Regions from separate parts of the Bacillus sp. NEB1478 genome, predicted to be linked through region 1. Evidence: riboswitches for the same ligand, from Rfam matches in the RefSeq annotation. Region 1 holds a riboswitch; each other region holds the start of a gene.
What was found. A riboswitch is a leader RNA that binds a small molecule or an ion and turns the genes downstream of it on or off. The one in region 1 is predicted to bind S-adenosylmethionine.
Positions count from the first base shown of each region.

Region 2: it holds a riboswitch for S-adenosylmethionine, as region 1 does, so the genes downstream of both, RGB74_RS09180 (YezD family protein) here and RGB74_RS19985 (methionine ABC transporter ATP-binding protein) in region 1, are expected to answer to the same signal.
Region 3: it holds a riboswitch for S-adenosylmethionine, as region 1 does, so the genes downstream of both, mtnK (S-methyl-5-thioribose kinase) here and RGB74_RS19985 (methionine ABC transporter ATP-binding protein) in region 1, are expected to answer to the same signal.
Region 4: it holds a riboswitch for S-adenosylmethionine, as region 1 does, so the genes downstream of both, RGB74_RS15425 (homoserine O-acetyltransferase MetX) here and RGB74_RS19985 (methionine ABC transporter ATP-binding protein) in region 1, are expected to answer to the same signal.

Region 1 is NZ_CP134049.1:3,904,483-3,907,594, reverse strand. Features, by position in the region: gene serS (serine--tRNA ligase) at 1-358, shown strand, start outside; tRNA gene RGB74_RS19990 (tRNA-Ser) at 451-543, shown strand; SAM riboswitch class I at 1,197-1,303, shown strand; gene RGB74_RS19985 (methionine ABC transporter ATP-binding protein) at 1,372-2,385, shown strand; gene RGB74_RS19980 (methionine ABC transporter permease) at 2,375-3,040, shown strand; gene RGB74_RS19975 (MetQ/NlpA family ABC transporter substrate-binding protein) at 3,057-3,112, shown strand, end outside.
Region 2 is NZ_CP134049.1:1,853,020-1,856,131, reverse strand. Features, by position in the region: gene sat (sulfate adenylyltransferase) at 1-632, opposite strand, end outside; gene RGB74_RS09185 (phosphoadenylyl-sulfate reductase) at 660-1,370, opposite strand; gene RGB74_RS09180 (YezD family protein) at 1,473-1,586, opposite strand; SAM riboswitch class I at 1,715-1,821, opposite strand; gene RGB74_RS09175 (sulfite exporter TauE/SafE family protein) at 2,034-2,948, shown strand; SAM riboswitch class I at 2,992-3,096, shown strand.
Region 3 is NZ_CP134049.1:2,442,532-2,445,643, reverse strand. Features, by position in the region: gene mtnA (S-methyl-5-thioribose-1-phosphate isomerase) at 1-504, opposite strand, end outside; gene mtnK (S-methyl-5-thioribose kinase) at 508-1,725, opposite strand; SAM riboswitch class I at 1,809-1,980, opposite strand; gene RGB74_RS12110 (carbon-nitrogen family hydrolase) at 2,094-2,876, opposite strand; gene RGB74_RS12105 (pyridoxal phosphate-dependent aminotransferase) at 2,986-3,112, shown strand, end outside.
Region 4 is NZ_CP134049.1:3,065,033-3,068,144, forward strand. Features, by position in the region: gene RGB74_RS15420 (homoserine dehydrogenase) at 1-899, opposite strand, end outside; gene RGB74_RS15425 (homoserine O-acetyltransferase MetX) at 886-1,983, opposite strand; SAM riboswitch class I at 2,166-2,280, opposite strand; gene RGB74_RS15430 (hypothetical protein) at 2,460-3,112, opposite strand, start outside.

The DNA of each region.
Region 1 (3,112 bases):
TGAAAAGGTTCTTCAGTTATTAAATCTTCCATATCGTGTTCTAAGCATGTGTACTGCTGATTTAGGCTTTACAGCTGCAAAAAAATATGACATTGAAGTATACATTCCAAGCTATGGTGCTTACCGTGAAATTTCTTCTTGTTCAAATTTTGAAGACTTCCAAGCACGCCGTGCACAAATTCGTTTCCGCAGAGAAGCTAAAGGCAAACCTGAATTGGTTCATACATTGAACGGTTCTGGATTAGCTATAGGCCGTACAGTTGCCGCTATTTTAGAGAACTACCAGCAGGAAGATGGTTCTGTTATCATTCCTGAAGTACTGCGTCCATACATGGGCAATAAAGAGGTATTGAAGTAAATGAAAAAGAGAGGAATTCCCCTCTCTTTTTTTTATGAAAAATGTTGACACTAAAAAGTGAATCATGTTAATATAGTTCTTGTCAGTCACACGGAGGTATACCCAAGTCCGGCTGAAGGGATCGGTCTTGAAAACCGACAGGGGTTTAACGACCCGCGGGGGTTCGAATCCCTCTACCTCCTCCATATACATATTCAACCCACTTGATCATATTGATTGAGTGGGTTTTTTGTTATTTGTTCATTGATAAGCGGAGAATCTTTTTGTCAGTCTTGTTTCTGCGGTACTCACGTATTTTAATACGTTCTGTTCCTCGCAACTTCACTTCCTCAACCTTCTTGCTTCTAAATGAACAAATGATTGGAATGATAAGCGGTGAATCTCTTTGTCAGCTGTGTTTCTGTGGTACTCACGTATTTTTTAATACGTTCTGTTCCTCGCAACTTCACTTCCTCAACCTTCTTGCTTCTAAATGAACAAATGATTGGAATGATAAGCTGTGAATCTCTTTGTCAGCTGTGTTTCTGTGGTACTCACGTATTTTTTAATACGCTCTGTTCCTCGCAACTTTGCTTCCTTGACCTTCTTGCTTCTAAATGAACAAATGATTGGAATGATAAGCGGCGAATCTTTTCGTCAGTACTCCGAGTTGCACCGAGTAATCGGAGGTGTATTATTTCAATAGCATTCATTTATCAAAATAGAATCTGTTCCTCGCATCTAGCCGTCAATTTCACAGTAGTAAATGTAAGCGTTTACACTTTAAAGGACTAAAAAATTATATTGACAGAACTTTCAAGATGGTAGTATGATGACAATTAATTAATTGAATATTCAACACTTATTAAGAGAGACCGAGGGATCAGGCCCTATGACGTCCAGCAACCTCCATAATGGGAACGGTGCTACTTCCTGCAGAATGCGTGTCATTCTGGAAGATAAGTCGATTGCATGTATATTCGCCCTCTTCCAGTTGTGAAGAGGGTTTCTTTATGTTTAAAGGGGGAGAACAGATGATAGAGGTTCGTAACGTAACAAAAATTTATTCGGCTAAAGGAAGAGAGATTGTTGGAGTAAAGAATGTCTCATTAACTGTCCAAAAAGGCGAAATTTTTGGAATAGTAGGATACAGCGGTGCCGGTAAGAGTTCACTTCTGCGCTGTTTGAATTTATTGGAGAAACCAACTTCAGGCGAGATTTTAATTGATGGGATATCTATTACTAGCTTAGATAAAAAAAGCCTTCGAAAAGAGCGGTTAAAGATAGGAATGATCTTTCAGCATTTTCATTTAGTAAGTGCGAAGACAGTTTCTGAAAATGTTGCATTTGCTCTAAAAGCTGCAAATAAACCAAAGGAAGAAATTAAGCAAAAGACATTAGAGCTGTTAAAACTTGTCGGCTTGGAGAACCAGAGTGACCAGTACCCCTCACAGTTAAGCGGTGGACAAAAGCAGCGTGTTGGAATCGCAAGGGCACTCGCGAATGATCCAAAAGTTTTGCTATGTGATGAAGCTACATCTGCGCTCGATCCAAGTACGACAAAATCAATTTTAAATCTTTTAAAGTCAATCAACAAAAAGCTCGGTATAACGATTGTACTTATTACTCATGAGATGGAAGTAGTTAAAGAGATTTGTCACCGAATGGCAGTCATGCAGGGTGGAGAGATTATCGAACTTGGAGACGTATACGATATATTTGCTCATCCAAAAGAAGAGCTGACTAAAACTTTCATTGGAAGTGTGCTGCAAATGAATTTACCTGAACAACTTTTAGCAGGCAGAAGAGGAGTTGTTATCAAAATTCATTTCAAAGGAGCAGTCGCAGAAGAAGCAGTCGTTTCTGAACTGTTTCAAAACTTTAAACTCAAAGGAAATATTCTGCATGGCAAAATCGAGTATATCCAAGAAACGCCTCTGGGCATCTTCATTATGGAACTGATCGGTGATGCATCAGAAATAGAGAAAGCCATTTCCTACATTACGACCAAATTAGATAGCTTGGAGGTGGTGAAAAATGCTGCTTGATTCAATAACTTCAATACTCCCAGATTTAAATAAGGCTTTTTTTGAGACGACATATATGGTCGCGATCTCATTAAGTATATCGTTATTAGCCGGACTTCCGTTAGGCATCATACTATTCGTAACCGATCGAGGTTTGCTGTTTGAGAACTTGTACATTAAACATGCAGCGGGATTGCTTGTTAACTTGATTCGTTCTGTTCCATTTATCATCTTGCTTGTAGCACTGCTCCCGCTCACCCAATTAATTACTGGAACAACGATAGGACCAAAAGCAGCTTCCGTGTCGTTGTCAGTAGCTGCCATTCCTTTTTTCGCTCGGCTAATCGAAGCTTCTTTACGTGAAGTAGATAAAGGCGTGATTGAAGCAGCCATTGCAGTAGGTGCTTCACCGTGGATGATTATACGAGAGGTGATGCTGCCTGAAGCAAAGCCTGGCATTGTTCAAGCCATCACGATTACAGCCATCAGTTTAATCGGTTACTCAGCAATGGCTGGTATCGTTGGCGGCGGCGGGATCGGGGACTTTGCCATTCGATTCGGCTACTACCGTTATGACAATACGATAATGATCACGACAGTTTTGTTATTAATCATAATCGTTCAATTGCTCCAGCTTCTTGGTGATCAATTAGCACGTAAAGTAAATAAAAGATAAAGAGGAGAAACCATTTATGAAAAAATTAATATTCACAATACTGACTGCACTATTCTTTTTAGCGTTAACAGC
Region 2 (3,112 bases), 1.9 Mb from region 1:
TCAACTGTCTCCAACGCTGTTTTTTGAATATATTCATGTGCACGATGTACAGGATTTCTCGTTTGAAAGCCAACGATTTTCTTCCAGCCTAATTCTTGAAATGTTTTTCTGCTTTCTGATGGATCTAAATGAAATTCAGAGAACGCTTTTTTCTGTATTCGTTTCACAAGTGTGATTTCTCCGCCAACATATACGGATGGCCGACCTAATAATTTTTTTACCCCTGGATGAGCTTGATCTGAAGTTTTGTAGACTTTTTCAGCTTCTCTTTGTTTATCTGGCTGAAAAACATCTCCGACCTTCAAAACACCGTATGTTTCTCCTTCGAACACTAATCTCACTTCTTCACCTTTCGATAAAACAGCAGCTGTCTCACTTTGAACAGGTAAAGTAATCGGAAGGCTCCAGACTGTTCCGTCTGCTAAACGAATATCGTTAACGACTGAAAAGTAATCATCTTCATTTAAGAAACCAGTTAATGGGCTGTATGCACCAATTGCGATTAGCTCAAGATCACTTAATGATGTGGCATCTAACGGAATTTCCTTCTGAATGTGATCAAACGATCGGTTAGGATCATACTTGTTAATAAGTTTTCCACCGTGGGGCTTGATTGCAGAAATAGTAGTCATAATATTTCTCTCCTCCTGTGTTGAATATTAGGCTTGATGTAATCCACATTCTAGCTTTTCGTGGCCGGACCATCGCCCAGAGCGAAGATCGTTTATATCTAATGCTGCTTTAGTACAAGGTGCACATCCAATGCTTGGATAGCCATTATCATGTAATTTGTTATAAGGTAAATTATTCTTATGGGCATATCGCCAAATCTCTTTCCACGTCCAATGAATTAATGGACAAATTTTCACACTATGGAACCTCTCATCTTTATTAACAAATTGGATATGCTTTCTCGTAGGTGATTGCTCTCGGCGGAGCCCAGATAACCACGCTTTAACACCATTTAGTTCATCCTCGAGCGGTATCACTTTTCTTAACTTGCAGCATTGGTTAGGATCCGTTCTCCAAAGATTTTCTCCATATTGTTCAAGTTGTTCTTCAAGGGATAATGAAGGCTGTTTTATTTTAATCTGCAGTGTTGGGTACTTTTGTTTCACATCTTCAATCACTTGATAAGTTTCCTGAAAGTGAAGATGAGTATCTAAAAATGTGATCTTCGCACTTGGATTTACTTGATGAACGAGATCGATTAAAACACTTCCTTCGATTCCAAAACTGCACGCATATACCAATTCATCTCCATATTGCTGATATGCCCACCTCAAAACATCTAAAGCGCCTTTTGTTTCATTCTCTATCTCAAAATCATAATTGTGTTCGTGATTCTTCCAAGTATCATAAGTGATCAACGAACTCCCTCCTTTTTTGAAACAAAAAAACGGTTTTAACGGAGATGAAAGGAATTCCTTTTCATCTAAGTTAAAACCGCCTCTAGTTTTCTAGTCAGCGAATTATTTAATTCGTAGTTTTTCATTTTTTTCCAGTTGAATGACTTTTCCGTCTTGAACAACTAATGTAATTGATCCAAATTGAATATTGCTCAACATTTTTTTTAACTGTGGAATAAAATCATTTTCATCTTGTTCGTTAGCCACTTATAAACCACCCTTTCCATAAATTTCTCTGTTAAGATTTTTTACTATAAAAATAAAAAACCTTTCCATTTCGGAAAGATAGTGGAGGTAAGCGTATTACCTTATCTTCCAAAATGTGTAAACATTCTGCTGGAGTTAGCACCTTACTGCATAGCAGGTTGCCGGGTTTCATCGGGCCAGATCCCTTCACCACTCTTGATAAGTTTAATTTTTTAAAATCATAACAACATATTCACATGATATCAAGACCTTTTTTTAATTATTCTTTCTTTTCAAAATAAAATCATATGAATCGTTGACATGTTATCCCGATAAATCATATAGTAATAATTAAAATTAAAACCAAATGCTGATCGGAAAACCGAAGGCTCTTAACGAAACCGTTGAGAGCCTTTTTTGTTTTTCAAGGAGGAGATCATGAAAAAGTTAATAGTTTTAGCGCTTATCGGACTTATTGCACAATTAATTGATGGAGCCTTAGGAATGGCTTATGGCGTTACATCCACCACATTGTTATTAGTGTTCGGGATTGCTCCTGCGGCAGCATCAGCTTCCGTTCACTTAGCAGAAGTAGTCACAACTGCTGCATCGGGTGTATCCCATATTAAATTCGGAAACGTTGACCGTCAAATCGTTTATCGACTCATTATACCGGGTTCAATAGGTGCCTTTCTCGGTGCATGCTTCTTAAGCAGCATACCTGGTGAATTAATTAAACCCTACATTTCCATATTTCTAATCACATTAGGGGTTTATATTCTTTACCGATTTCTTTTTAAACAAAATAAGAAACAAAATCAGCCAGAAAACAAACCCTTCACAAAAAAACAATTGGTACCGCTAGGACTTCTTGCAGGATTTTTAGATGCGACAGGTGGAGGCGGCTGGGGTCCTGTAACAACCCCGGTCCTGATGACAAAAGATGGAATGACAACGCGAAAAGTGATCGGTTCTGTAGACACGAGTGAATTTGCAGTAGCGGTTTCAGCCTCAATCGGGTTTTTCATCTCATTAGGCTGGGCTCAAGTGCAATGGATTTGGGTTGTGTCACTTATGATCGGAGGATTAATTGCTGCTCCAATTGCAGCATGGCTTGTTAGAATCATTCCCTCACACATACTAGGTGTATTTGTTGGAGGGTTCATTATTTTAACAAACTTAAAAGTACTGCTGAATACATTCCATGTCTCACCTGAGTCTTCCTATACGCTATATACTGTTCTAATTGTAAGTTGGATAGGCGGGATCTTCCTATCAATCAAAAAAGGCAAGGAAGAAACAAGGGCTCAAAACAAAAAAACAAATTTTTTAAAAAATTCTGTTGACTATTGAGTATGAGGTATGTAAGATGATATTTAAATCAATTTTCATATTTTTCTTATCCAGAGAGGCGGAGGGACTGACCCTATGAAGCCCAGCAACCAGCAGACATGCATGGTGCTAATTTCAGCAGAACTACTTTTGTTCTGAAAGATGAGAGCCCGATTCTTATGTAT
Region 3 (3,112 bases), 1.5 Mb from region 1:
ACTTGTTGCGATGGCACCTGCATTGCAAATCGTCATTACTGAATCTCCGTCCTGAAGTAGAGATAGTGCGTATTCACCGATCTTGCGGCATGTATTTTCATCTTCTGTTTGAATATTTTTGGCTTCCTGCTCGATTCGTATTTTTGCGTCCTCGACAGATAGGGCACTTTGAGCGGAAGAAGTAACACGGTCAATCGCCCAGAAAAGGTTAACAGCTGTAGGACGGGAAGAGGCAAGATAATCACGCTGCTTAATCAGTTTTTCTAAAAATAAACTCAAGTTCGTTTCTTTTTCTGCATTACTCCAAAGAGTGAGTCCGAATGCAGCCGCAATTCCAATTGCTGGGGCACCGCGGACTTTTAGTTTTGAAATAGCTTCCCATACATGCTCGATTCTGGTTACGTTTAAGTAAACCGTGTTGTGTGGAAGCTGCTGTTGATCTAATAAAAGGAGGTGGTTGCCTCGATAGCGAACCGAAGCCACCCATTTATCTGTGACTGTCATTCCTTATGCACCTCTGATCCAATCTGTTAGTTGAGTAATCGATGTGAAATTTGATCGTTTCTTAATGAGCTGACTGCCAAGCTCCAGTGCTTTCTTTTTGTAAAACAGTTCTACTTCTTTGTTTTCGATAGAGTCTAAGTCAGCTACATGAGCAAGACCGATCGTCCGTCTGATTATTTCGCATCCTGCAAAACCTATACTGTCCTGGAATGTTTGCCGAATGAAATCTTTTAATACTCCACTCGTTTTTGAAAAGGGACCTTCCGCTTTTTCATGCCATAAATCCGAGAAAGTCTTTTCATACGTATCCCAAGTTTTTTGAATCGTTTCGAGTAAATAATTTTGCAATGCTTCACGGTTAAAAGGTTCTTTTGCATGTGCGTTTTGTGAAAGATAGTTCAGTGCCAAATTTGCCAAAAAATGGCCTAAATCAAATCCGGCAGGTCCGTAGAAAGCAAATTCAGGATCGATAATTTTTGTAGAATCTGCTGTTACAAAAATACTGCCTGTATGAAGATCACCGTGCAGCAGAACTTCAGATCGGGTTAAAAAAGAGTAGCGTAATTGTGATACGTTTCTTAAAAGTTCATTATCATTCCATAGCTTTTTGACATTGGTAGAAAGTTCATTAGGAAAATCGTTCGTGTCATGGTCGAAGAAAGGATCTGTAAACACGAGATCTTCTGTGATCTTACAAAGCTCGGGGTTGATAAATTTAGCAACTTGTTCTTTTTTCTTAAAAGGATGAAGATAAAAATCACTGGAATAAAATGCTGTGTTTGCTGTAAACGTTCCGATATCTTCAGCTAGCTGCGAATAGGTGTTTCCTTCAATCAATGCTTTTCTTAATATCGTATGGTCGGACAAATCCTCCATTACAGTCACTGCTAGAGTTCTATCTGTGTGATACACCTGAGGAACAAGATGGGGAACCGATTCACCTTTTGCCCGTAAAGCGTCACTTTCTATTCGTGCTCTGTCCAATGTAAGAGGCCAGCTTTCTCCTACAACCTTTGCATAAGGCAATGCCTGTTTTACGATCAATGATTTTTTTGTGGAAGGATGTTTAATATGAAACACGAGATTTAAGTTTCCATCGCCAATTTCATTTACTACTAATTCGTTTTCGTGTTCAGGTAGAAAATAATTTAAATCACGAATGACTTCTATCACGTTTAATTCAGTTAACGGTTCGTATGATCGCTCCAATTGGATACTCATTTCCGTTTCCCCCTTATATATTGAAATATAAAAAGCCCCTTTTCTATATAAGAAAAGAGGCTCGGAAAGGTATAGTCCCGTGCCTCTTATCTTAGCAAAACAAAAATGTTCTGCTGGAATTAGCACCGTGCCATACGCTTTAATTCATTCATTCAGCGGCTCCCCCTAAATTGCGGGCGCCCCATTTCACAATGGAATTACGGTCGGTTGCTGGGTTTCATCGGGCCATATCCCTCCACCTGCTCTTGATAAGAGACCTGTTATTCAATTAAAAGTACAAGGCGAAATAATATTCGCACAATTCATAATCGTTATACTACATCGATAATAAAAGGTTGTCAACCACATTTTTGGGAAAAGATTACGAATTAATACAAATCCACACGACGGTCATTTAATGCTGGAACCTTTGTGCGAACTTCATCAACGAGCGTTGATGAAAGGTCTGCAACTAAAATTTCTTCCTCTGTTTTTGAAGCTTCCGCAACGATCTCACCCCATGGATCTATAATCATCGACTGCCCGGCAAAGGTATTATTCGGATCACTTCCTATACGGTTGCAAGCAATGACATAACATTGGTTTTCAATGGCTCGCGCGATGAGCAAAGCCCGCCAATGAATCTCTCTCTGGATCGGCCATTGTGCAGGAACGAAAAGTACTTTTGCCCCATTTAAAAAAGGTTTGCGAATCCATTCAGGAAAGCGGATATCGTAGCAGATAACCCCTGCCGAAAGAATGCCATCCACCTTGAATAAACCAGTTGCATCTCCTGCTGAAATGTATTTTTCTTCATCCATCAGTGTAATGAGGTGGGCTTTTGAATAAGTTCCAATATGCTCTCCATTTCGGTTAAAGCTCATCATTGTATTGTAAACGGATTGCTCGTTTCTCATGGCAACAGAGCCGCCAATTATGTTGACCGCAAACTCTTTTGCAAGAGAGCTTAATAACTTCTTGGCTTTTTCGCCGTTATCATCGCTGATTACATCTAATCTGGTTAAATCATAACCGGTATCCCATAGCTCAGGAAGAACAATTGTATCTGGCTTATAAAGGTGTACTGTCTCACGTATCTTTTTTTCAATATGTTCATAGTTTAATTGCGGTTTGCCAAATTGAACATCCACTTGTATGCATGCAATTTTCATTGAATAACAACCCTCCATGGTAAAAAAAAGTCTTTACAGAATTTCCTTAAGCGTATAACATAACTCATTAGAATTTCAAGAACATTCAAATTAGACTGGAAGTGATTCTGTGAAACGTTTTGAACAGGCAGAGGTTTTGGGAAAGCTGCCGGAACAATTTTTTGCTAAGCTCGTAAAAAAAGTAACGGATTATGTGGATCAAGGTTATGATGTTATCAATCTTGGACAAGGTAATC
Region 4 (3,112 bases), 840 kb from region 1:
GCTCCAGCACCTTGTATCGTTACTTTTCCGGCGAGACTTGTTTCCACCATCACTGCATTTTGCACCCCTTCGATACCGTATAAGGAATGATCAGTGTCTACCAAAACGGGTTTTACAGATGCACTAAGCTGTTCACCCTCTTTTCGGATCCGTGCTAAGTGTTTGATCCTATAACCCCATCGGCTGAACAATTCAATATGTTCCTGTGCGACCTCTGTTATGCCCTGCCTCTCAACATCATTCCAGTTTGGAGCGTTCCCGAAAGAAAGTTCACTTAGAATCATCAGCTTATAAAAAGCATCATAGCCTTCTACGTCGTTTACAGGATCTGCTTCTGCATATCCGAGTTCCTGAGCCGTCTTTAAGACCTCTAGAAATGGCAATCCTTTTTCACGAATTGTCGTTAAAATATAATTAGAAGTACCGTTCAAGATAGCTTCAATCGAGTGTATTTCATTTACTTGCAGCAGCTGTGAAATACTGCGAATGATTGGTGTTCCACCAGCTGTTGTAGCTTCAAAACCGATTCCAACACCCTCCTCATCCGCCTTCGACAGCAGTGTTCTGCCGTGTTTGGCAAACATCACTTTATTCGCTGTGATGATGTGGCAGCCTAGCGCAATCGCTTTTCTTAAATACGTGAACCCCGGCTCTTCACCCACGATCGCTTCAAAAACTATCTGCAGATCAGGAATTCTTAAGATCGCATCAAAGTCTGTCGTAACAAGTACATCAGGATCCACATCTCTTTTTTTCGAACCATCCTTCACGAGGATAGCCTCGATCACGACTTCGTTCCCAAATACAGATTCCAGCTGCCTCTTGTGTGTTTTTAGTGCTTCATAAACTCCTTGCCCAACTGTACCGAAACCAAGCAAAGCTGCTTTAATAGGTGCCATATTTCAACCCACTCTCCTGTGATAAGGCCGCTTTTATATAAGGACCCCATTTATCAAACTCTACTAAAAAACCATCATGTCCAAAATCGGTTTCAATCGAATAGAACGTTCCGTATCGTGTTTGTTTTACGAACTCCTCAATTTCTTCTGGAGGATAAATGAGGTCTCCTGTATAACCGAATGCGTGAACTTCTGCCTGAATTTGAGAAGCTGCCCTTTTCCATCCGCCTAGTTTATCGCCAATATCGTGTGCATTCATCGCATACAGAAGAGTCAAATAACTATCTACATCAAAACGAGTGGTAAGCTTCTCCCCCTGATATGTCATATAGGATTCTACTTGGTAAAAAGACTTGCCTTCTGCATCCCCATCCCGGATTGTACGCTGAAATCGATCGTTAAAAAGCTTTGGCTGACGATAAGTTAAAAGTCCCGCCATTCTCGCAATTTCCAATCCAATTAATCGTTCCCCTTCTTCACGGTTTCCGCTTTTGTACACTGGATCATTTTCAATCGCATGGATCGCCAATCGGTTAAACGCAATTCCGTAATCATTTAAATGAGGAGTTGCTGCAAGAACGAACACTTTTTCAATTAGATAAGGAAACTGAACAGCCCATTCCAAGGCTTGCATGCCTCCTAACGATCCTCCAATTACAGCAGACAATCTCGGAATTCCTAATCCTTCGAGCGCATACCTCTCTGCACGGACCATGTCTCTAACCGTTATGAAAGGAAAACTGTCTTGATAAGGTCTGCCTGTTCCGGCATTTATCGAAGCAGGGCCTGTTGAGCCGCTGCAGCCGCCAAGCACATTAAATGTTATAACTTGATAAAGATTAGTATCAATATAGCTGTCAGGTCCGATGAGACCTCTCCACCAGCCAGGATCCTCTTCTGTGCCATATGCATCTTGATTTCCAGTAAGTGCATGACAAAGCAGAATCACAGGACCTCTAGAATTCCCCACCTTTTCAAAAGCTAATTCTAAGTCTGTTATTAATTGACCGGATTCTAACGTAAACTCCCCTAACATAACCTTACCGGCTTCTCGCGCTGGCTCAATCAAGTTTTTATAGGTCATGGGCTCTCAGCTCTCTTCGGAAAATTTGTTTAGTCATCGAATCTCTCCTTTAGGTGATTTAATCATGGAATGTAAATCGGTATAAAAGCAGGAATAAGGTTTAGGCTAGGAAGTAATGTTGAAGTATTGAGAAGAGGGAAAAATAAAAAACCCCCTTCCTAAGAAGAGGGTTTGATGTCCTCCTCTTATCTTTCAGACCAAATATGATCTGTAGGAATTGGCACCTTTCCAAACCGTTGTGGTCTGTTGGTTGCCGGGCTTCATAGGGCCTAGTCCCTCCGCCTCTCTGGATAAGAGATATTCATTTTATATGGTTTACCACAATAATGTGAAGATGTTTATTTTGTTCTTGAATAGGATTATAGGCATCTCATTTTCGAAAGTCAACCGTTTTTAGAAAAATCTTAAAAGTCATTCAAAAGTCTCATTATCATTGCACGAACGATTAAATTTAGATTATGAATGTAATATGCTGGTTATGCCAATTTTGTTCCGCTTCTATCTAAATTCCACTGAAACTCTTCAATTCTTTTAACAAGTACAGGGATTCTGTTTGCAATCGCCTCTTTTTCGCCGTAACGAATTTTTTGTTCTAACGTCATATCACTGTGCAATACCTTGAATTGAAAAGCGGTCAAGCTTGTCAGTTTGATAAACTCCTCTTGTTTCACCCGTTTCTTTACATCAGCATCACCATTGCAATAGCCTTCCATAAAACCATCAACTATAGTTTGCAGCTTTTCCTCAAATCGATCGAACTGATGTTTTGCGTAACGTGGTGAATTAAAGAAAGTTGCATAAAGTGTATGATAATTGTTTATAAAATTACCTGCTAACGAATCTCCACTGTACAAAAGCGGTACTGGGTCGATTAGACATACTCTTCCATCACCGTGAAGCAATATATTCTCAGGAGAAGTATCCTGGTTCGTAAATACAATTTGAGATTCATCAAGATTCCTGTTTCTCATGCATTCCTCAAGTTGAATCATTGCTGCTGGATGAACATGCCGATCATAATTTAGGATAAACCCTTTAAAGTCGTTTAAGTACTCTTTATTCTCTTCTTTCATGAACTCTGTAACACTCGACTGGAACTGTCCTTCAATATTTGTACCATTCCATCTTA